Regions from separate parts of the Streptomyces sp. NPDC005483 genome, predicted to be linked through region 3. Evidence: riboswitches for the same ligand, from Rfam matches in the RefSeq annotation. Region 3 holds a riboswitch; each other region holds the start of a gene.

Region 1 (7,845 bases), on a different contig from region 3:
GCCGGCACGCTGCTGTAGTGCGAGGCGTCGCCGACGAGCTGCTCGCTGCGGCGGCCGTCGACACCGGTCGGTACCTCTCCCGCGATCGTCACCCGGTTGAGGCGGCGCGGGTGGTCGTCGTAGTTGTCCACCGCGTAGTGCTGGGTGATCCGGTTGTCGAAGATCAACAGCTGGTTAGGGGACCATGTCCAGCTCAGGATGTTCTCCGGACGGGTCACGTACGACTGGAGGATGCGCAGCAGATCGGCCGAGTCGCTGCTCGACAGGCCGACGAGCCGCTTGGCGAACCCGCCGATGAACAGCCCGCGTTCGCCGGTGAGCGGATGGACGCGCACGACCGGGTGCTCGGCCTCGTAGGGCGTCGAGACGAAGGCCCGGTCGTACTCCTGTCGCTGCGCCGTCGTGGCCGCGGAGCGCGCGTAGTCGTACTGGTTGGTGTGCACGACCCGCAGCGTGTCCGCCAGGGCGCGCAGCGGTTCGGGCAGGTCGCGGTAGGCCGCGGCGGCGTTGGCGATGAGCGTCTGGCCGCCATAGGGCGTGGTCACGATGGACCGGAGCGTGGTGAGCTGCGGCGGGTTGACCACGAAGGTGACGTCCGTGTGCCACTCGTTGGCCTTGGACGTCGCGCTGTCGACGGCGAGGACGTTCGTCGTACCGTCGGCGGCCGGCACGTTCGGGTGGGCGGTGGTGAGGTCGCCGAACCACCCGGCCACGCGCTCCTGGCCGGCGTTGTCGAGGTCGACGTCGGCGAAGACGATCGCCTTGTGCTCGTTGAGGGCGTCACGCAGCGCCGTGACCGTCGAGTGATCGGGAGGCGCCGCGAAGTCGACGCCCTCGACGACCGCGCCGATGCGGCCGGTGAGCTTGCGGATGGACGGAGGCATGAGGAGGTCCCTCCCAGGCAGTTGGGCACGCCAAGGGGTGCTGGGGAACGGGCAGTTGAGTGAAAGGGGTCGGTGCTGCGCAGGACTGGCCGACCACGCGGAACACCGGACCGGGCCGGCCGGAGAGAAGACCCGTGGTCGCGGAAGACGCGTGGCCGAAGAAGACCCGTGAGCTCAGGACCGCTACAGCCGCGTTCTCAGTGACCGAGTCGGCGTGCGTGAACAGGCTCCCGGCTCATACGAGAAGGAGATGAGAGGAGAGGGGAGCCGTCAGGAGAGGGAAACGACGATCCCTTGCCGCGTCAGCGACAACAAAACGCGCTGGAGACGTGCGCCAGATCGATGTGGCGCCGCCGAGTGAGGTCCACGCGCGGGTTCATAAGACTGGAGTTCAGCAGAGTTCAGCCACGTCGGTCAATAACTTTCCGGACAGGTCTTGCATTGCGGACACGGAGAACACCTCCGCCTGTTCGTGGAGAGCGCACAGGGCGCCGCACTTACCCCTCACGTGCGCGTCAAGAGCCGGCGTCGGCGCGCACGCACCGAAGCGCTACCGCCGCAGCACCGTGTGCGCCGTGCCCATGGTCGACCTTGACATTCACAGGGGCGGACGACATACGTTGAACGGGAAAATTGCTGACCGGTGGAGGCTTTGATGCACGTACTGGGCGCGGCACCGCGAGGTGTGTGCACTGGTGCGCGGCTGATCACCCGGCGGCACGTCGACTACTGCCGCACCTCCTCCGCCGTCTGTCCTTCCGTACACGTCTGACTCCTGCCGGCCAGTCCGCCGGCTGTCTCGTCGTGGCCCCGTGGCCGCGAATCGCCGTGTTTCCCGGAAGGAACCCCATGTCCGGCCCCGCCCTGCACCTCGCCGTCGAGATCGACGGCGACGGCGCCCACCCCGCGGCCTGGCGCCGCGCCGCCCACTCCCCCGATCAGCTGCTCGCCCCGCGCCGTGTGGCCCGGGTCGCCGCCATCGCCGAGAACGCCGGCTTCACCCTGATCACCCTGGACGACGGCGTGCTGCCGCCCGGCGCCTCACCGGATCCGGTGGGCCGTATCGGCGCGGTCGAGCGGGCGGCCTTCGTCGCGGCGTCCACGAGCACCATCGGGATCGCACCTGTCGTCCCGGTGACCTATGCGGAACCCTTCCATGTCTCCAGCCAGTTGGCATCGCTGGACCACATCTCCGCCGGTCGCGCCGGGTGGGTGGTGACGGAGGAGGAGCGCCCCGAGGCGGCCCGCGCCTGGGGGCGCTCGCCGGTCGCCGACGCGGACGCGCGGGCCCGGGAGTCGAGGGACGGGGTGGAGGTGGCCCGCGCCTTGTGGGACTCGTGGGAGGACGACGCGGTCATCCGGTCGGTGGCCACCAGCCGCTACCTCGACCGGGAACGGCTCCACTACATCGACTTCGCCGGTGACACGTATGCCGTGAAGGGCCCGGCGATCGTGCCGCGCCCGCCGCAGGGACAGCTCGTCGTCCTGGGCCGGCCCGACCGGGTTCCCGCCGCACAACTCGACGTCGCCCTCGTCGAGGGCCGCGACCCCGCGTCGGTCGCCACGGCCGCCGCCGGCGCCGGAACCCCACGCGTCTTCGCCGAGGTCGAAGTTGCGCTGGACACCCCGGTGGCCAGGGCCGTCGAACGCGTCGCCGACCTGGAGCGGCACACGCCGTGGCGGGACCGGGGAAGACTCCGGCACATCGGTTCCGTCGGCCAACTGGTCGCTCTCCTAGGTGATTTGAGCCGCCACGTCGACGGCGTACGGCTGCATCCGCTGGTGCTGGACGAGGACCTCGCCGTCCTCTCCCGCCTCGTCCTTCCGGCCCTGTCCGAGCGGCGTCTCGTCGCCCGCCCGCTGCCCGGTACCTCTCTGCGCTCGACCCTGGGTCTGGAGCGCCCCGCCAATCGCTTCGCCGCCGCCCCGGCCGGCCAGGAGGACGCCCGATGACCCGCACCGATCCCCTCGACGTCCCCCGGCCGCACGCCCAGCTCCACTTCGGGGTGTTCTTCCAGGGCGTGAACCACTGGACCGTCTGGTCGGCCCCCGACAGCGGCTCCCAGATCGACCCGGCCTCCTTCCGCCGGGTCGCCCAGACCGCCGAACGCGGGCTGTTCGACGCGTTCTTCCTCGGCGAAGGGCTGCGGCTGCGCGAGGTCGACGGCAGGATTCACGATCTCGACGTGGCCGGACGGCCGGACGCCATCACCCAGCTCGCCGCGCTGGCCGCGGTCACCCGCCGCATCGGCCTGGTCTCCACCTCCAACTCCACCTTCAACGAACCCGCCGACCTGGCCCGCCGCCTGTCCGGCCTGGACCTGCTCTCCGAGGGCCGCGCCGGATGGAACGTGGTGACCACGGACAACGCCTGGACCGGCGCGAACTTCCGCCGCGGCGGCTACCTCGACCACGCCGACCGCTACCGGCGTGCCGAGGAGTTCCTCACCGTGGCCCGCGCCCTCTGGGACGGCTGGCAGGACGGAGCCGTCGCCGACTCCGCCGGCGCGCCCGCCTGGTCGGCACCCGGCGCCGTACACCAAGTACGCCACAAGGGACCGCAGTTCGACATCGACCTCACTCCGACCCTGCCGCGCAGCGCCCAGGGCCACCCCGTGATCTTCCAGGCCGGTGACTCCGGCGAGGGACGCGACTTCGCCGCCCGCAACGCCGACGTGATCTTCTCGGCGCACGGCAACGACTTCGACGACGCGCTGGCCTTCGCCGACGACATCCGGCACCGGCTGCGGGCGGTCGGGCGGCCCGACGACGATCTGCGGATCCTGCCGGGCACCGAGATCATCCTCGGCGCCACCGAGGAGGAGGCCCAGGAGAAGAAGCACTGGATCCGGCTCCAACAGGTCACCCCGGCCACGGCCTTGGGGATCGCCGGACTGCTGTGGGGCATCGACCTGTCCGACCGCGACGCGGACGGGCCGCTGCCGAAGGAGGACCCGGTCGTCAGCGAGAACGACGGCTCCTTCTGTGCCCGGCGCATCGCCGACCCGCGCACCGTCGTGGCCGAATGGCGGGCGAAGGCAGCGGCACACGGCTGGTCGCTGCGCGAGACCGTCATCGCGCTCGGCCCGCAGCGCGGGCACGTCGGCACCCCGTCGGGTCTGGCCGACAAGTTCGCCCACTTCGTACGGCACGGCGCGGTCGACGGCTTCAACGTCACGCCGTACCTCATCCCCGACGGCCTCGACGACATCGTCGACCTGCTCGTCCCGGAACTGCAGGAACGCGGGATCTACCGCACGGAATACACCGGCACCACCCTGCGCGAGAACCTCGGCCTGCGCGCACCTCTCACCCACCGGGCCGCAACGGAACGACGACAGGCGGGCTGAGCACCCGAGCCGGCCCTCCACCTCATAACCGAGTGCACATGACTGCTACTCATGACTGCGTACACATGACTGACAAGAAGCTGTCACACACGGACCGGAATGCGGGTTCGACCGACGACCGTTCTGAACTGACATGACTGTTGGAGTAGCGCTCAACGCGTCCGACGCGCCGAACCAGATCGACGCGACCGTCCAACTGGCCGAGGAGGCCGCGGAGTTCGGTCTCACGTCGGCCTGGTTCGGGCAGACCTTCGGCGCGGACTCACCCCAGCTCGCGGCGATCGTCGGGCGGGCGGTCCCCGGACTGCAGGTCGGCACCTCCGCGATCCCCGTCTTCGGCCGCCACCCCCTGCTGGTCTCCAGCCAGGCCCAGACCGCCCAGGCCGCGACCCACGGCCGCTATCACCTCGGCCTGGCTGTGGGCACGAAGCTGCTGACCGAGACGGGCTTCGGCCTGCCCTTCGATCGGCCCATCGCCCGGCTGCGCGAATTCCTCACCGCCCTCAGGCAGTTGACCGAGACCGGCACGGCCGACTTCCACGGCGAGCTGCTCACCGCCACCACCCCGATCCCGGCGCGGGTGCCGGGCGCCGAGAACGGCGTCCCCCTGCTCGTCGCCGCGATGGGCCCGCAGGCACTGCGGGCCAGCGGTGAGCTGGCCGACGGGATCCTGCCCTATCTGGCGGGACCGCGCGCCCTGGCGGACCACATCGTGCCCGCCCTGACCGCCGCGGCCGAGGCAGCAGGCCGCCCCGCGCCGAGGATCGTGGCCCTGGTGCCCGGCGTGGTCACGGACGACGTCGACGCGGTGCGGGCCAAGGCCACCGAGAACCTCGCCTTCTACGAACAGATCCCGTCCTACGCACGGGTCATCGAACTCTCCGGCGGCCGGCGGGCCGCCGACCTGGCCGTGATCGGCGACGAGAAGACGGTCGAGGCCGAGGTACGCCGTTACCGCGATGCCGGCGCCACCGAGGTCGTGTTCTCGGCCACCGAGATCGCGGGAGAAGCCGACCGTCGACGCACCTGGCGACTCCTGGGCGAACTGGCCGGCTGAGTACACGCGTCGCCTCGACGACCCCCTGCACCCCCTGCACCTCCTGCACCCCCTGCCCGAAGGCACCCCCGGCACAAAGGAGATTCCCCATGACCACCGAGGCCACCACCACGGACCTCCATGCCTTCACCGAGACCTGGCTGGAGTGGTACCGCGCCCAGGAGGCCCGGCTCGCCGCCCCGCACGGGTTCCTGGCGATCACTGGTCTGCACTGGCTCGACGACCGGCCCCAGCGCTTCCCGGACGCGCCCGGCGCGTGGCGCACCGGCCCCGAAGGCGTCGTCGTGGACCTCGACGAGGGCGAGGAACTGGTCGTCGACGGCACGCCGGTGCGCGGCGAGCACCGCTTCGGCGTGCTTCCCGAGCGCGGCGGCGTCGACGCCGTCTGGAAAGACGCCGTCATCGAGGTCGCCAAGCGCGGCGGCCAGGACATCGTGCGCCCCCGGCACCCGGACGCACCGCTGCGCACCGCCTTCACCGGAACACCCGCCTACGCCCCCGACCCGCGCTGGGCCGTGACGGGCCGCTACATCCCGTTCGACACTCCGCGGCCGACCACCGTGGGCGCCGCGGTCGAGGGCCTCGAGCACGTGTACGTCGCGCCGGGCAGGGTCGAATTCGAGCTGGACGGGCAGCAGTTGTCGCTCACAGCGTTCCCCGGCCATGGTGCGGGCCGGCTGATGGTGCTGTTCACCGACGCGACCTCCGGAGTCACCACCTACGCCGCCAACCGGACGCTCGCCCTCGATCCGCCCACCGCGGACGGCACGGTCCTCCTGGACTTCAACCGCGCCGCGAACCTGCCGTGCGCCTACACGGACCTGGCAACCTGCCCGCTGCCCCCGGCCGAGAACCGGCTGCCGGTGGCGATCGAGGCCGGCCAGAAGATCCCCCGCGAGCGCGGCGGGTCCTGAACCGGACGCGATCCCGACCCGAACTCCCCGGACAGGGCGTTCTCTTGCGCCATTGACGTACGACAAGACCGCTCCGTACGATCACGAACGGCATTGAGTGTCAGCGTCAAGCCCTGGCTCGCTGACCGGCAACCCTCCCACGCGGTGGGGTGCTCCAGGTGAAAGCCCGGCGGGATCACCGACGATCTCCGCAAGCGCGTGGCCCCGTGACCGGGGCCGGACATGTGGAGGACCGATATGCGGCACGGTGGTGAGCTCAGCGCCCGGTTCGCCGGCGCCACCGTGTTCTCCCGGCTCTCGCGTCGGCGCCACATCGACCTCAAGCGCTCGACCAGCTGTCTCTGTCAGGCCTGACGGGTCTTCCGCCCGCTGGTCGCAGTGCGGCACCTGTCGTCGCCGTACCCATCTGCGCCTGATCTCCGTCTGTCGTTGATCCGCGTTTCCCCCTGATCCCCGTCTGCACAGCGCTCCCCGGCGCCGGCGTCGCGCCGGCCGGGGCCGCATGCCCGCGCACGGCCGCGCCCTGCACCACCCCCGTGCCCGGTGACACGAGTAGGAGAAGCCCTCCGTGACTGCACTTTCCGATGTCAGAACCTCCCGGTGGGCGGCACTGACCGCCCTTGTGACCACCAGTGTTCTGCTGACCGCCTGCGGCTCCGGCGGCGGCGACTCCGCCACCGGTTCCGGGCAGCCCCGGTCCGGCGGCACCCTGAACTTCGCGGTGGGTTCGGACGCCGGCTGCGTGGATCCGCAGCAGGTCGGCAGCAACGAGACCATCTACTCGGTGCGCCAGGTCGTGGACTCGCTGACGGACCAGGACCCCAAGACCGGCAAGATCGTGCCGTGGCTGGCGAAGAGCTGGGACGTCAGCTCCGACGCCACGACGTTCACCTTCCGTCTCAGGTCGGGCGTCACCTTCAGCGACGGCTCGAAGCTGACCGCGCAGGTGGTCAAGGACAACTTCGACGCGGTGCCGAAGCTGGGCGCCCTGGGCACGCTCGCCGAGGGCTATCTGAGCGGCGTCAAGAACACCACGGTGGTCGACCCGCTCACCGTCAAAGTGACCTTCAGCCAGCCCAACGCCCAGTTCCTACAGGCGACTTCGACTCACTCGCTCGGAATCGAGTCGTCGGCGAGCGTGAAGAGGACCCCGCAGCAGAAGTGCAGCGACGGGGTGATCGGGTCCGGGCCCTTCGTGCTGAAGCAGTACGTGCAGAACCAGTCGATCACCCTGGCCAAGCGCACGGGATACGCGTGGGGTTCCTCGCGGTGGAGCAAGAAGGGCGAGGCATACCTGGACAAGCTGGTGTTCAAGGTCGTCCCGGAGGCGGGCGTACGGGCCGGAAGTCTCCAGTCCGGCCAGGTCGACGCGATCAGCAGCGTGGGCAAGGCCGACGAGGCGGCGCTCAAGGGCGGTCAGGTCACGCTCCAGCGACGGGCCAACCCCGGCGTCGTGTTCGGTCTCGGGCTCAACAACTCACGGCCGGCCCTGAAGGACCCGAGGGTGCGCCAGGCGATCCTGTTCGCCGTCGACCGGCAGCAGGTCGCCGACACCGTCTTCCCCACCGGCACCCAGGCGGCGACCAGCGTCCTCGCGCACACCACGCCCGACTACACCGATCTCACCTCCGACCTGACCT
Region 2 (7,845 bases), on a different contig from region 3:
GCTCGGCGGCGGCCGCGGCCTCGGCGAACGCGCCGATGACGTCGTCCAGGTCGCGCTGGGTCATCGCCTTGCCGGCGGGCTCGTCGGTGCCGAGGCGGATGCCGGAGGGGCCGACGGCGGGGGCGTCGGCGTAGGGCGGCTGTCCCTGCTCACGCACCATGCCGATGTGCCACAGCTGCGGGACGATGGTGCCGCCCGCCGCGTGCACCTGCTCGGCGACCTTCGCCCAGCCCGCGAGCTGCTCCTCACCGTGGAACCGCGGGATGCTGTCGCTCTGCCCGGCCGACTCGTGGCCGACGTACGTGCCCTCGGTGACGATCAGACCGACTCCGGCGGCCGCGCGACGCGAGTAGTACGACGCCACGTCCGCGCCGGGGATGCCGCCCGGGGAGAAGGAACGGGTCATGGGCGCCATCACGATGCGGTTCGGGACGGTCAGGCCGTTGATGTGAACCGGACGGGAGAGGATGTCGGCGGCACGGGAGGTGGCGGGGGCGGTCACGTGTGGGTACTCCTCGGTATGTGCATACGCATGGACACTACTCAGGTGCCAACCGCGTCATCGGCCTCAGGATTTCCCGGCGCGCTGTGACACCGACCACGCAGGGTGTGGCCACGCATGAAAGAAGCCCGCCCCACGACCGTGGGACGGGCTTCCTGTCGAGCGCTGGGCAGGCCTTGCACCTGCATTTCCCCGCAGGAAGCGGGGCGTCTTTCCTTGGACCACCAACGCGTAGTCGGCCGACGGGAGTTCACGTCGGGCGGCTCGTGATCAAGCATAGCGCAGAAAAACCCGAAGGCGGCACACCCCGTTTCCGGGTGGTGCCGCCCTCGGCAAGGACGCGGATCAACCAGAGGTCGATCAGAAGTCCATGTCACCGCCCGGCATACCGCCACCGGCGGGCGCGGCGGCCTTCTCCGGCTTGTCGGCGATGACGGCCTCGGTGGTGAGGAAGAGCGCGGCGATGGAGGCGGCGTTCTGCAGGGCAGAGCGCGTGACCTTCGCCGGGTCGATGATGCCCTCGGCGATCATGTCGACGTACTCACCGGTCGCGGCGTTCAGGCCGTGGCCGACGGGCAGGTTGCGCACCTTCTCGACGATGACGCCACCCTCGAGACCACCGTTGACGGCGATCTGCTTGAGCGGGGCCTCCAGCGCGAGCTTCACGGCGTTGGCGCCGGTCTGCTCGTCACCCGAGAGGTCCAGCTTCTCGAAGACGCTGGAGGCCTGGAGGAGCGCCACGCCACCACCGGCGACGATGCCCTCCTCGACGGCCGCCTTGGCGTTGCGCACGGCGTCCTCGATGCGGTGCTTGCGCTCCTTGAGCTCGACCTCGGTCGCGGCACCGGCCTTGATGACGGCGACGCCACCGGCGAGCTTGGCCAGGCGCTCCTGGAGCTTCTCGCGGTCGTAGTCCGAGTCGCTGTTCTCGATCTCGGCGCGGATCTGGTTCACCCGGCCGTTGACCTGGTCCGAGGAACCGGCACCGTCGACGATGGTGGTCTCGTCCTTGGTGATGACGACCTTGCGGGCGCGGCCCAGGAGGTCCAGGGTCGCGTTCTCCAGCTTGAGGCCGACCTCCTCGGAGATGACCTCGCCGCCCGTGAGGATGGCGATGTCGCCGAGCATGGCCTTGCGGCGGTCACCGAAGCCCGGGGCCTTGACGGCGACGGACTTGAAGGTGCCACGGATCTTGTTGACGACCAGGGTCGACAGGGCCTCGCCCTCGACGTCCTCGGCGATGATCAGCAGCGGCTTGCCCGACTGCATGACCTTCTCCAGGAGCGGGAGCAGGTCCTTGACGGAGCCGATCTTGGAGTTGGCGATGAGGATGTAGGGGTCGTCGAGCGACGCCTCCATCCGCTCCATGTCGGTGGCGAAGTACGCCGAGATGTAGCCCTTGTCGAAGCGCATACCCTCGGTGAGCTCCAGCTCCAGACCGAAGGTCTGGGACTCCTCGACGGTGATGACGCCTTCCTTGCCGACCTTGTCCATCGCCTCGGCGATGAGCTCGCCGATCTGGGTGTCGGCGGCGGAGATGGAGGCCGTGGAGGCGATCTGCTCCTTGGTCTCGACATCCTTGGCCTGCTCGAGCAGGGCGGCGGAGACGGCCTCGACGGCCTTCTCGATACCGCGCTTGAGGGCCATGGGGTTGGCGCCGGCGGCTACGTTGCGCAGGCCCTCCTTGACCAGGGCCTGGGCGAGCACGGTCGCGGTGGTCGTACCGTCACCGGCGACGTCGTCCGTCTTCTTGGCGACTTCCTTGACCAGCTCGGCGCCGATCTTCTCGTACGGGTCCTCGAGCTCGATCTCCTTGGCGATGGAGACACCATCGTTGGTGATCGTGGGGGCGCCCCACTTCTTCTCGAGGACGACGTTGCGGCCCTTGGGGCCGAGCGTCACCTTCACGGCGTCCGCGAGCTGGTTCATGCCGCGCTCGAGGCCGCGCCGCGCCTCCTCGTCGAACGCGATGATCTTGGCCATGTGAAGTGGTCCCTCCAGGACTGGGGGTGATTCCTTCGGACCGCGCCCGCGCCCGCGACGGACGGCTCGCCGGCCTGTGGATCCTTGCCCCACATGGCCTGCGGGCCTCACCGACCCGGTCCATCTTTGTCACTCTCACCTTCAGAGTGCTAACGCCAATGATTAGCACTCGGCATGGTCGAGTGCAAGCGCCTCTCGCGTATCGAGCCCCCGGCCCACCCGCCAGAGGCCCGGTCAGCCCACGACCCGCGAGCCGCGCACGGCGGGCAGGGGATGGGGTGGGGGGTCTCCGCCCGCAGCAGCCGACGTCCGTCACGGGGCCCTGCTCAAGAGACCGAGCCGCCGGACCGAGGACGGACACCCCCACCCCGGCCCCGACCTACCGCAGGCGCTACACAACCCCCCACCGGGCCCGCAGCTGCGCCGCAGGCACCCAGGGGCGCGGGGAACTGCGCAAAAACGCCCGCCCCCACCGACCCCGCAGCCGCCCGACCGCCCAGCCGCCCAGCCGCCCAGCCGCCGCAGGCCAACGCATCAGGGGCGCGGGGAACTGCGCAAAAGGCCCGCCCCGACCGAACCCGCACAAGACAACGAACCCACACCCGCACAACCCCCCGCTCAACCGCCGGAGGCACATGCCGAAGGGCCCGTACCCATGACTCCCCATGGGGTACGAGCCCTCCGAAGAAGAACGAAGAACGACGCTGTTGTTACCCGGCGCGTGCTTCAGCCAGTCGCGAGACGAACCATGTCCGCCTGCGGCCCCTTCTGACCCTGCGAGATCTCGAACTCGACCCGCTGGCCCTCTTCAAGGGTGCGGTAGCCGTCCATCTGAATCGCGCTGTAGTGGACGAATACATCCGCACCACCGTCGACCGCGATGAAGCCGTACCCCTTCTCCGCGTTGAACCACTTGACGGTGCCCTGAGCCATGCCTAACTCCCCTATTACTGGCCCTTGCACGGACCCACACTTCATGGATCCGGGTCAGACCTCACCCCCCACATGGTTGGGGGCGTGCGCCGGAACGCGTCGACCGCGGCTGAATGTATCTGTCCAACTGCCGTCTGCAACAGGTCAATCGGACGAGAATTCTGGACGGAAGGGGTCCGGAATGTAGCGAGAATTCGCCTGAATTCGGGGCAAGTCGGGCCCCATAAAGGACACATAAGGCACATAAGACGCGCACACTTTGGCTACTTCTCATCGCCCGCGAAGCGAGAACTCATATGCGTGCGGCATGAAGAGAGCCGCAGCTTCCCCAACTGTACCGTGCTCAACCATAGAGAATTGCCCCCTCCGCTTCTCTCGCGGAGAGGGCAATCAGATGAACACTCGGTAATTACTGTTACCGAAGGTAATGACCAGTCATACGGTCACCCGCCGGCGACCGCCGGGATGATGGAGACGCCGGCGCCGTCGGGCGTCGCCGTCTCCAGCCCCTGCTCGAACCGCACATCGTCGTCGTTCACGTACACATTCACGAACCGCCGCAGCTTGCCCTGGTCGTCGAGAACACGCGCGGCGATACCCGTGTGGTTCTTCTCCAGATCGGCGATGACCTCGGCGAGGGTCCCACCCTCGGCCTGCACCTCGGCCTGCCCGCCGGTGTAGGTGCGCAGAATGGTGGGGATACGGACGGAAACGCTCATGTTCAAGACCTCCGGTCAGGTAAACGCACCCAGGGGCGCGGGGAACTGCGCGACCAGCCCCCGCAGGCCCGCAGACGAACAACGACCTCTTATGCGAGGCCGGCCTCGCGGAACGAATCAAGGTTGGGACGAATCGTCGCCGTCAGACCCGTACCCGCCACCGCGTCCAGCGTCTTCAGACCGTCCCCGGTGTTCAGCACAACGGTCGTCAGCGAGGGATCCAGCACGCCGTTCTCGATCAGCTTCTTCGTCACACCCACGGTCACCCCACCGGCGGTCTCCGCGAAGATCCCCTCACTCCGGGCGAGCAGCCGAATCGCGTCGACGACCTGCTCGTCGTTCACGTCCTCCACCGCACCGCCGGTACGACGCGCGATGTCCAGGACGTACGGCCCGTCCGCGGGGTTGCCGATGGCCAGCGACTTGGCGATGGTGTTCGGCTTCTGCGGCCGGACCACATCGTGCCCCGCCTTGTACGCGACGGAAACCGGGCTGCACCCCTCGGCCTGCGCGCCGAAGATCTTGTACGGCTTGTCCTCGACGAGCCCCAGCTTGATCAGCTCCTGGAGACCCTTGTCGATCTTCGTGAGCTGCGAGCCGGAGGCGATCGGCACGACCAGCTGGTCGGGGAGCCGCCAGCCCAGCTGCTCGCAGATCTCGTACGCCAGGGTCTTGGACCCCTCTGCGTAGTAAGGCCGCAGGTTGACGTTGACGAAGCCCCAGCCCTCGCCCGCCGGGTCGCCGATCAGCTCGGAGCAGAAGCGGTTCACGTCGTCGTAGTTGCCCTCGATGCCGACGAGCTCGCCGCCGTAGATCGCGGCCATGACGACCTTGCCCTGCTCCAGGTCGTGCGGGATGAACACGCAGGAACGGAAGCCGGCCCGGGCGGCGGCGGCACCCACGGCGCCGGCGAGGTTGCCGGTGGAGGAGCAGGAGAGGGTGGTGAAGTTGAAGGCGCGAGCGGCCTCGATGGCCTGCGCGACGACCCGGTCCTTGAAGGAGTGCGTCGGGTTGCCGGAGTCGTCCTTGATGTACAGGCCGCCGGTCACCCCGAGCTCACGGGCGAGGTTGTCGGCCTTGACGAGATGGGTCCAGCCAGGGTTGATGTTGGGCTTGTCCGCCACGTCCGCGGGGACGGGCAGCAGCGGGGCGTAACGCCAGATGTTCGCGGGACCCGCCTCGATCTGCTTGCGGAGCTCCTCGGTGTCGTAGGCCGAGAAGTCGTACGCGATCTCGAGCGGGCCGAAACACTCCTCGCAGGCGAAGACCGGGCCGAGCGGGACGCGGTGGCCGCATTCGCGGCAGCTCAGCGCCGCGGCGGGACCCAGATCGACGGAGTTCGTGGTGCTTGCAACAGTCTGCGCAGCCATGGAGGCGAGGCCCTTTCTCCTCATCTTCCTCACGACGCACTTCGCCGTGAGACGGATTTGGCACCTTCCCGAGTCGGGAGCCTCGCGGAGACGATCGTCATCGATCGCTACGAGAACCGACTGGAGGGTTGCCGGGGCTTCATCGGGCCGTATCCCTCTGCCCCTCTGGATGAGCGGTATGAAGTTGTGAACGGCGGGCCAACCTGGACATGCGATGGTCATCCGCGTTGTTCAAGACTGTAACCGACGACCAGGACAGTTGAGAGAGTCGTCCGAACCGCGAGATGGATCACCCGCAGATCACACGCAGAGGAGCCGCGCACTGTGCTGAACGAAGTCGAGCGCTGGCTGGCCACCCGTTCCTGGTCCGTGACCGATCGCCCGCTCCACCGGATCATGGCCGCGAAGCGGAACTCGGGTCAGACCGTCAGTGTCGTCCTGCCCGCGCTCAACGAGGAGGAGACGGTCGGTGACATCGTCGCCGTGATACGTCATGACCTCATGCAGCAGGTCCCGCTCGTCGACGAGATCGTCGTCGTCGACTCGGGATCGACCGACCGCACGTCCGAGGTCGCCGCCGCGGCCGGCGCGCGGGTCGTCCACCGTGACGACATCCTCCCGCGCATACCCGCCGTGCCCGGCAAGGGCGAGGTCCTGTGGCGCTCCCTGCTCGCCACCAGCGGGGACATCGTCTGCTTCATCGACGCCGACCTGAAGGAGTTCTCCTCGGACTTCGTCTCCGGCATCGTGGGCCCGCTGCTCACCGACCCCGGGGTCGACCTGGTCAAGGGCATGTACGACCGTCCCCTGGGCGGCGCCGCCGGACAGGGCGGCCGGGTCACCGAGCTCATGGCGCGCCCGCTGCTGAACATGCACTGGCCGCAGCTGGCCGGTTTCGTGCAGCCGCTGGGCGGCGAGTACGCGGCCCGGCGCTCGCTGCTGGAGCAGCTGCCGTTCCCCGTCGGCTACGGCGTTGAGCTGGGCATGCTGGTCGACGCCCTGCACCTGGTCGGCCTGGACGCGCTCGCCCAGGTCGACGTGGGGGTGCGCAAGCACCGCCACCAGGACGGGCAGGCCCTGGGCCGGATGTCCGCCGCGATCTACCGCACCGCCCAGCTGAGGCTGGCCCGCGGCCATCTGATCCGGCCCTCCCTCACCCAGTTCGAGCGGGGCCGGGACGGCTTCGAGCCGCGTACGTACTCCGTGGACACGGAGGAGCGGCCGCCGATGGTGGAGATCGCGGAGTACGCGGAGCGGAAGGTCGCGTGACGGTCCAGGTAACAGAACGGAGCGTTCCGTATACGTCCGCCCACTGGGCGCATCCGTACGTTTGAGCGTTTGGGGGCCGGGCTAGGTTGAGGCGTATGGCTTCCACGTCTTCCGTGCAGGGTGCTGCCCAGGTACTGGTCGCGTCCAATCGCGGCCCGGTCTCCTACGAGGTCCAGGAGGACGGTTCGCTGAAACCCAGACGGGGTGGCGGCGGACTGGTCTCGGGTCTGTCGGCGATCGGTCCGGAGGCGGGCGCGCTGTGGGTGTGCTCGGCGCTGTCCGACGGTGACCGCGAGGCGGTACGGCAGGGGGTCGGCGAGGACGGCGTCCGGATGCTCCCGATCCCGGCCGACGTGCACGCGGACGCGTACAACGGCATCGCGAACTCGGTCCTGTGGTTCGTCCACCACCTCCTCTACCAGACTCCCCTGGAGCCGTCCTTCGACGCGGAGTTCCGGCGGCAGTGGGCGTCGTACGAGACGTACAACCGCGCCTTCGCCGAGGCGCTCGCCGAGGAGGCGGCCGAGGGGGCGGCGGTCCTGGTGCAGGACTACCACCTGTGCCTGGTGCCGGGGATGCTCCGCGAGCTGCGCCCCGACCTGCGTATCGCCCACTTCTCGCACACGCCGTGGGCACCGGTGGACTACTTCCGGATGCTGCCGGACGACATCGCCTCGCAGCTGCTGCGCGGCATGCTGGGCGCCGACCGGCTCGGTTTCCTCACCCGCCGCTGGGCGGACGCCTTCACGGCCTGCTGCACGGAGTTCGCGGGCGGGCTCGGCGAAACGCGTATCGGCGTGCACGGGCTGGGCGCGGACGCCGATTTCCTGCGCACGCGCTCCCACGAGGCCGACGTCGAGGAGCGCATCGGCGCTCTCCGCGAGGAGATCGGCGAGGGCCGCAGGACGATCGTCCGGGTCGACCGCACCGAGCTGTCCAAGAACATCGTGCGGGGCCTGCACGCCTACCGGCGGCTGCTGGAGTCGCGGCCGGAGTGGCGGGAGCGGGTCGTGCACGTGGCGTTCGCGTACCCGTCGCGGCAGGACCTGGCGGTGTACCGGGACTACAC
Region 3 (7,845 bases):
CCCGGGCGTCGAGGCGACGGACACCCACGTGGCCTTCCGCACCTACTCCCAGCACGACCTGGAGGCCGCGTTCGCGATCGGCCTCGACAGCTAGGAGACCGGCGTGAGCACGGTGACGCCGTCGGCGGTCGCGACATGGGCACGGCTGCCCCGGACCACCGGGGACTGGGTGCCGACGGACGCCCCGCCCTCGACGCGCTTGTGCCAGGTCTGCCTGCCCGCACGGTTGACGCCGTAGAGGTGAACCGGAAGGACCACACCGTCGATCCGTCGGCCGGGTCCAGGGCGAGGAGTTCGTAGTCGGTCGCGGTGACGCCCGGGCCGCGGAACGGCACGCAAGGTGGGCCCGCCCCGCCGACGGTCTGCGCGGCCCGCCCGGCGCCTGGGCGAGCCACACCTCGCCCATAGGCGCGCCGGACGCCAGTACGTCAGACGGCCGGGACGCAGCGGCCGTCCTCGGTGCGGTACGTCCACTTCGCACCGTCCGCGACCAGTTCCTTCACGGCCTGCACGAACCGCTCCACGTGCTCGTCCGGCGTGCCCGCGCCGAAGCTCACCCGGATCGCGTTGAGGGACTTCTCGCCGGGCGCGGCCTCGGGGGCGCCGCACTCGCCCTGGGACTGCGGGTCGCTGCCGAGGAGGGTGCGGACGAGGGGGTGGGCGCAGAAGAGGCCGTCGCGGACGCCGATGCCGTACTCCGCGGAGAGCGCGGCGGCGAAGTGGGAGCTGTTCCAGCCCTCGACGACGAAGGAGATCACGCCGACGCGGGGGGCCTCGTCGCCGAAGAGGGACAGGACGCGGACCTCGGGGACGTCGGCGAGGCCCTGGCGGACCTTCTCGATCAGGTACTGCTCGCGGGCGACCAGGCTGTCGAAGCCGGCTTCGGTCAGGGCCTTGCAGGCGGAGGCGATGGAGTAGGCGCCGATGACGTTGGGCGAGCCGGCCTCGTGGCGGGCGGCGCTGTCGTGCCACTCCACGTCCACTCCCCCGTCCTCGCGCCGGGTGACCTTGCGGCTGGCGCCGCCGCCCGCGAGGTAGGGGTCGGCGGCCTTGAGCCAGTCGGCGCGGCCGGCCAGGACGCCGGAGCCGAAGGGGGCGTAGAGCTTGTGGCCGGAGAAGGCGATCCAGTCGACGTCGAGGTCACGGACGCTCACCGGGTGGTGCGGAGCCAGCTGGGCGGCGTCCAGGACGATCCGGGCGCCGTGCGCGTGGGCGGCGGCGGCCAGCTCACGGACCGGCCACAGCTCGCCGGTGACGTTGGAGGCGCCGGTGACGCAGACCAGGGCCGGGCCCTGGGGGTCGCGGTCGGCGAGGGCCTTCTCCAGGGTCTCCACGGCCTGCCGCGGGGTGCGCGGGGCGTCGAGGTAGCTGACCTGGGCGTCCTTCCAGGGCAGCAGGCTCGCGTGGTGCTCGGTCTCGAAGACGAAGACCTGGCAGTCGGCGGGGAGGGCGGCGGCCAGGAGGTTGAGCGAGTCGGTGGTCGACCGGGTGAAGACCAGCTGGTCGTCGTCGCGGCAGTCGAGGAACTCGGTGACGGTCCTACGGGCGTTCTCGAACAGGTCGGTCGACAGCTGGGAGAGGTAGCCGGCCCCGCGGTGCACGCTGCCGTAGTAGGGCGCGTACGCCGCCACGTCGTCCCAGACCCGCTGGAGGGCCGGAGCGCTGGCCGCGTAGTCGAGGGCGGCGTAGGTGACCTCGCCGCCGGTGACGAGCGGGACGGTGACATCCCGGCCCAGAACGGGCAGCTGGGCACAAATGGTCTGGGTGGAGGCAGCGGTGGAGACAGACATGGGGGACTCCCGTGAAAAGAGAAAGGGTGATGATGAGATGGGTGCGCGGAGGCGGGGCTCGGCGGCCCTATCGCATTCGCTTGCTCACGGAAGACTCCCTCGAACGACCAGGACCCCTGGTTTCGAGAGGGGCCCGCGCTTGCCGTAGACCTCGCTGCCTACGGCCTGGTCTTCACCCGGGGCACCCCGCCACGGACGGAGGGTTGCCGGACAGTCGGCCGGGGCCTCATGACTGTCACTCATGACCTGGTCAAAGAACGTACGTGAAGTGATCGTCGTCCCGCAACCCGTGTCCGGATCGCGGGACGACTCCCGGTCGCACGCTAGGCGTTGCTCGCGGCCACCCAGCGCTCCAGCGTCCGCTTCGCCGACCCCGAGTCGATCGATTCGGCGGCCTTGTCCATCCCGGCCCTCAACTGCTCGGCCAGCGTCCCGGAACCGGGGTCCAGGGCCACCAGCGCGGCCGCCGAGTTCAGGAGTACGGCCTCCCGGACCGGGCCCCTCTCGCCGTCCAGGAGGTTGCGCGCGACCTCCGCGTTGTACGCCGGGTCACCGCCGCGCAGGGCCTCCACCGGCACCAGGTCGAGGCCCACGTCCCGGGGGTCGAAGCTCTCCTCGGTGACCTTGCCGTCGCGGACGGTCCAGACGTGGGAGGTCGACGTGGTCGTCAGCTCGTCGAGGCCGTCGTCGCCGCGGAAGACGAGCGCGGAGTTGCCGCGCTCGGCGAAGACGCCCGCGACCACCGGGGCCATGCGCGGGTCGGCGACTCCGACCGCCTGGGACCGCACCCGGGCGGGATTGGTCAGCGGGCCGAGGATGTTGAACACCGTGCGGATGCCCAACTGCCCGCGTGCGGCGCCCGCGTGACGCAGCGCCGGATGGAACTTGATCGCGAAGCAGAACGTGATCCCGGCCTCCTCCGCCACCTCGGCCACCCGCTGCGGGGTCAGCTCCAGGTTGACGCCGAGCTTCTCCAGGACGTCGGAGGCGCCGGACGCGGAGGACGCGGCCCGGTTGCCGTGCTTGACGACCGTGGCACCGGCTCCGGCCACGACGATCGCCGACATGGTGGAGATGTTGACGGTCTTGGCGCCGTCGCCGCCGGTGCCGACGATGTCCACCGTCCGCCCGGGTACTCCGATCACGTTGGCGTGCTCGTACATCGCCCGGACGAGGCCGTTGATCTCCTCGACCGTCTCGCCCTTGGCCCTGAGGGCGACCACGAAACCGGCGATCTGCGCGTCGGTCGCCTCGCCCTGCATGATCCGGTCCATCGCCCACGCCGTCGCGTCGGCGCTCTGGTCACGGCCGTACAGCAGGGCGTTCAGTACCTCGGGCCAGGAACGGCCCGCCGCGGTGTCGCCTCCAGCGGGGGTCACAGCGCTCATGGGGCCGCTCCAGATGTCGTAGAAAAGTGTGCCCACACCCTATCCAGCCCGGCGCACGACAAAGGGCCCCCGTCCGGCGTTCGGACGGGACGCAGAAGACCCGGTGGGTCGGACGGAGCCTCCGCCCCGGGCGGCCCGACTCCCGTGGTCGGGCGCGGCCCCGCGCGTTGGGCAGCTCTGTCACGTCGTCCTCGGCCCGACGGGGCGGTGGCGCAACCCCCTCGGGCCGCACGGCTGGACGCACCGGACCTGGTTCGCCCCCTCGCAGACGCGGCAGAAGGAGCCGTCCCGTGCTTCCTCCTCGGCCTCGGGCCGGCGGGCCCTTCACCGCCTCCTCGACCGCACAGCCGCACTCCGGCCGTCGCGGACACGGCAAAGGCTCCCGTCCCGTGGATCGGGCAGGGCCGCCCGGTCCGGTGCGCCCCCCTCGCGGTACGGCAAAGGGCCCGTCCGGTGGGTCGGACGGGCCCTTCTACCGCGCGTGGCGAGCGCAGCGATCAGTGGTGGCCGTGGCCGCTCGTGATCTCCTTGTACTCCTCGACGGTCGGCTTGGCGATCTGGGCTTCCTCGCCGTAGTACGCCTCGCTCAGCTTGGCGCGCAGCTTCTCGGAGCCCTTGACCTTGCGCTCGACGCCGTTCTCGTCGGTCGTCGGGCCGATCTCGGCCGGTCGGTACTGCTCGTGCGCCGTGAGCGTGTGCAGTTGCTCCTGGCTGAGCGGCTCGTGCACCTCGATGAACTCACCGTGCGGCAGGCGCTTGATGATGCCGGACTCGCGGCCGTGCAGCACCTTGTCCTTGTCGCGGCGCTGGAGGCCGAGGCAGATCCGCTTGGTGGCCACGAACGCGAGGACCGGGGCGACGAAGAACGCGACCCGGACGAACCAGGTGATGGCGTTGATCGACAGGTGGAAGTGGGTGGCCCAGAGGTCGTTTCCACCACCGATCAGCAGCACCATGTACCAGGTGATCCACGCGACGCCGAACGCGGTCCGCGTCGGGGCGTTGCGCGGGCGGTCCAGGATGTGGTGCTCGCGCTTGTCGCCGGTGACCCAGGACTCGATGAACGGGTAGACCGCGATCGCGACCAGGACCAGCGGGAAGATCACCAGCGGGATGAACACGCCCAGGACGAGCGTGTGACCCCAGAAGTTGATCTCCCAGCCCGGCATGACACGGATCAGGCCCTCGGAGAAGCCCATGTACCAGTCCGGCTGGGCGCCCGTGGACACCTGGTCGGGACGGTAGGGGCCCATCGACCAGATCGGGTTGATGGAGGCGATCGCCGCGATGGCCGCGATGACACCGAAGACCAGGAAGAAGAAGCCTCCGGCCTTGGCCATGTAGACCGGCAGCAGCGGCATGCCGACGACGTTGTTGTTCGTCTTTCCGGGGCCCGCGAACTGCGTGTGCTTGTGGTAGAAGACCAGGATCAGGTGGCCGACGACCAGGCCGAGCATGATGCCCGGCAGCAGCAGGACGTGGATCGAGTAGAAGCGGGCCACGAAGTCGCCGCCCGGGAACTCGCCGCCGAAGAGGAAGAACGACAGGTACGTGCCGACGATCGGCACGGACAGGATCGCGCCCTCCATGAAGCGGACACCGGTGCCGGAGAGCAGGTCGTCCGGGAGCGAGTAACCGGTGAAGCCGGTGAACATGCCGAGGACGAACAGCAGGAAGCCGAACAGCCAGTTGACCTCACGCGGCTTGCGGAACGCGCCCGTGAAGAACACACGCATCATGTGCACGAACATGCCGGCGAGGAAGATCAGCGCCGCCCAGTGGTGGATCTGCCGGATCAGCAGACCACCGCGCACATCGAAGGAGATGTGCATGGTCGAGTTGAACGCCTCGGACATCATCTGGCCCTGCAGCGGGATGTAGCTGCCGTGGTACTCCACCTCGTTCATCGACGGGTGGAAGAACAACGTCAGGTACACACCCGTGAGGATGATGATGATGAAGCTGTAGAGGCAGACCTCTCCCAACATGAACGACCAGTGGTCGGGGAAGATCTTGCGCATGTTGGACTTGGCCAGGGAGTAGATCCCCAGGCGGCCGTCGGCCCAGTCGGCGACACGTTCGCCGGCCGGTGCCTTCCCGCGTGCGCGGGACTCGGAGGACTCTGTAGTACTCATCCGCGCTCCCAGAATGCAGGACCGACGGGCTCCTCGAAGTCGCCGAGCGCTTCGAGGTAACCCTGGTCGTTCACGCCGATCCGCAGCTGCGGCAGGGCGTGACCGGCGGGGCCGAAGATCACCCGGGCACCGTCGGAGAGGTCGAAGGTGGACTGGTGGCAGGGGCAGAGCACGTGGTGCGTCTGCTGCTCGTACAGGGAGATCGGGCAACCGACGTGGGTGCAGATCTTCGAGTACGCGACGATTCCGTCGTACGACCACTCGAGCTCGCGCTTGTCCTTGATGTTGTCCGGCTGAATGCGGACGATCATCAGGGCGGCCTTGGCGATCTCGGTCTGGAAGTCCTCGTCGTGCTCCTCCAGGCCCTCGGGCATGGCGAAGGTCAGCGAGCCGACCTGGACGTCGGAGGGGCGCAGGGGCTCGTTGGTGTTCATGTTGACGAGCTGGAGGCCCTGGCGCCACATGGTGTGGCGGAGCTTGGTGCCGGGCAGCGGACCGAGGTCGCGCAGCAGCATGACGCCGGAGAGCGGGAACAGGGCCAGCGCGCCGAACATCGTGTTGCGGATCAGCTTGCGCCGGCCGAGCGCCGACTCCTTGGCACCCTGCTTGAAGTCCGCGTGGACCTTCGCACGGACCTCGGGCGACGCCTCGATCGGGTGACGCTCGTCGGCGATCTCCTCGTCGGACATCAGGGTGCGGGCCCAGTGGACCGCGCCCGCGCCGATCGAGAAGAGGGCGAGACCGAGGGTCAGGCCCAGCGCGAAGTTCAGCGCGTTGATGTGCCCGATCGGGAAGACGTAGATCGACTTGTCGTGGGGGATGCCCACGTACGAGGCGATGAACCCGACGGTGGCCAGCATCGACACCGTGAACAGCAGGGCCACCATGCGCTCGGACCGCCTGGCGGCCCGCTCGTCGATGTCCTGCACCCGGTGCTCGTGGGGCGGGAGGCCGGGGTCCGCGAACGGGTCCTTCTCGTCCGCGACGCCTACCGCGCCGTGCGCGTCCTGCTCTGCGGGCAGGTTCTCTTCTGGAATGTCTTGGCTACTCATGACTTCTTGGCCTTTGCGGTCCGAGCGGCGACCCAGACGGCGACTGCGATCAGCGCGCCGAGGCCGAAGATCCAGGCGAACAGGCCTTCGGAGACCGGGCCGAGACCGCCCAGCTCAAGGCCGCCGGGGCTCACGGTGTCGTCGCCGTTGACCGCGTTCAGGTACGCGATGATGTCCTTCTTGTTCTGCTCCGACAGTGTGGTGTCGGGGAACGACGGCATGTTCTGCGGGCCGGTCTGCATGGCCTCGTAGATGTGCTTCGGGGCGACACCCTCGAGGCTGGGCGCGAACTTGCCGTGCGTCAGCGCACCACCCTTGCCGGTGAAATTGTGGCATTGGGTGCAGTTGTCACGGAAGAGCTCGCCGCCCTTGGCGATGTCGGCACCGTCGGGGCCGTACTGCGCCTCGGTCGGGATGCTCGGACCGGACCCCAGCGAGGAGATGTACGCGGCCAGCTGGTCGATCTCGGCCTGCGTGTAGATGACCTTCTTGCGCGGCACCTGCGCGCCCGGCTGCTGGGCCGGCATACGGCCCGTGCCGACCTGGAAGTCGACGGCCGCGGCGCCCACGCCCACCAGGCTCGGACCGTCGGAGGATCCCTGACCGCCGGTGCCGTGGCAGCTGGCGCAGCCTACGGCGAAGAGCTTCTTGCCCTCGTCGATGGCCAGGGACTGGGCGGTTTCATCTGCCTTCGCCTTGCTCGCGGGTGCGAACACGGCGTACAGCCCCCCGGTGCATGCCAGCGCGAGGAGTAGGACGACGAGCGCCGCCAGCGGGTGGCGTCGTCGTGCGGAGAGCTTTTTCACGGATTACCCCGGTGTCAGGATCTTCTGCGTCGATGCTTGCGATGTCGGGAGCGGGCCCGGCTACTTGATCATGTAGATCGTGGCGAAGAGGCCGATCCAGACGACATCGACGAAGTGCCAGTAGTAGGACACGACGATGGCCGCGGTCGCCTGCTCGTGGGTGAACCTCTTGGCCGCGTAGGTACGCCCGAGTACGAACAGGAACGCGATGAGGCCGCCCGTCACGTGCATGCCGTGGAAGCCGGTGGTCAGGTAGAACACCGAGCCGTACGGGTCGGAGGAGAGCGAGAGCCCGTCCTTCTTCACCAGCTCCGTGTACTCGTAGATCTGACCGCCGATGAAGATCGCGCCCATGATGAAGGTGATGATGAACCAGCCCCGGAGCTTCTTCACATCACCGCGCTCGGCTGCGAAGACGCCGAGCTGGCAGGTGAGGGAGGAGAGCACCAGGATCGTGGTGTTCGTCGCCGAGAACGGGAAGTTCAGGCTGGACGCCATTTCCTTCCAGTGGTCGGGACCCGTCACCGATCGCAGGGTGAAGTACATCGCGAAGAGGGCCGCGAAGAACATCAGCTCGGAACTCAGCCAGATGATGGTTCCGACGCTGGTGAGGTTCGGTCGGTTGACCGACGGGTGCGCGTGCCCGGTTGTCTCTGTCGTTGCTGTCGCCACGA

The links. A riboswitch is a leader RNA that binds a small molecule or an ion and turns the genes downstream of it on or off. The one in region 3 is predicted to bind S-adenosylmethionine.
Region 1: another riboswitch for S-adenosylmethionine. It lies ahead of ABZT06_RS01965 (putative leader peptide); the one in region 3 lies ahead of ABZT06_RS11155 (aminotransferase class V-fold PLP-dependent enzyme).
Region 2: another riboswitch for S-adenosylmethionine. It lies ahead of thrC (threonine synthase); the one in region 3 lies ahead of ABZT06_RS11155 (aminotransferase class V-fold PLP-dependent enzyme).

Annotation. Positions count from the first base shown of each region.
Region 1 covers NZ_JBEXEA010000001.1:426,019-433,863, reverse strand. The annotation lists gene ABZT06_RS01990 (TauD/TfdA family dioxygenase) at 1-884, opposite strand, end outside; gene ABZT06_RS01985 (LLM class flavin-dependent oxidoreductase) at 1,734-2,837, shown strand; gene ABZT06_RS01980 (NtaA/DmoA family FMN-dependent monooxygenase) at 2,834-4,234, shown strand; gene ABZT06_RS01975 (LLM class F420-dependent oxidoreductase) at 4,368-5,291, shown strand; gene ABZT06_RS01970 (DUF1684 domain-containing protein) at 5,381-6,205, shown strand; SAM riboswitch class IV at 6,295-6,408, shown strand; gene ABZT06_RS01965 (putative leader peptide) at 6,428-6,559, shown strand; gene ABZT06_RS01960 (ABC transporter substrate-binding protein) at 6,774-7,845, shown strand, end outside.
Region 2 covers NZ_JBEXEA010000012.1:113,035-120,879, forward strand. The annotation lists gene ABZT06_RS23690 (NADH:flavin oxidoreductase) at 1-502, opposite strand, end outside; gene groL (chaperonin GroEL) at 863-2,485, opposite strand; gene ABZT06_RS23700 (cold-shock protein) at 3,212-3,418, opposite strand; gene ABZT06_RS23705 (MoaD/ThiS family protein) at 3,862-4,137, opposite strand; gene thrC (threonine synthase) at 4,227-5,507, opposite strand; SAM riboswitch class I at 5,525-5,683, opposite strand; gene ABZT06_RS23715 (glucosyl-3-phosphoglycerate synthase) at 5,832-6,776, shown strand; gene ABZT06_RS23720 (trehalose-6-phosphate synthase) at 6,872-7,845, shown strand, end outside.
Region 3 covers NZ_JBEXEA010000004.1:474,655-482,499, reverse strand. The annotation lists gene ABZT06_RS11165 (Lrp/AsnC ligand binding domain-containing protein) at 1-94, shown strand, start outside; gene ABZT06_RS11160 (hypothetical protein) at 91-258, opposite strand; gene ABZT06_RS11155 (aminotransferase class V-fold PLP-dependent enzyme) at 429-1,790, opposite strand; SAM riboswitch class IV at 1,921-2,037, opposite strand; gene trpD (anthranilate phosphoribosyltransferase) at 2,114-3,178, opposite strand; gene ABZT06_RS11145 (cytochrome bc complex cytochrome b subunit) at 3,676-5,313, opposite strand; gene ABZT06_RS11140 (Rieske 2Fe-2S domain-containing protein) at 5,310-6,365, opposite strand; gene ABZT06_RS11135 (c-type cytochrome) at 6,362-7,171, opposite strand; gene ABZT06_RS11130 (heme-copper oxidase subunit III) at 7,232-7,845, opposite strand, start outside.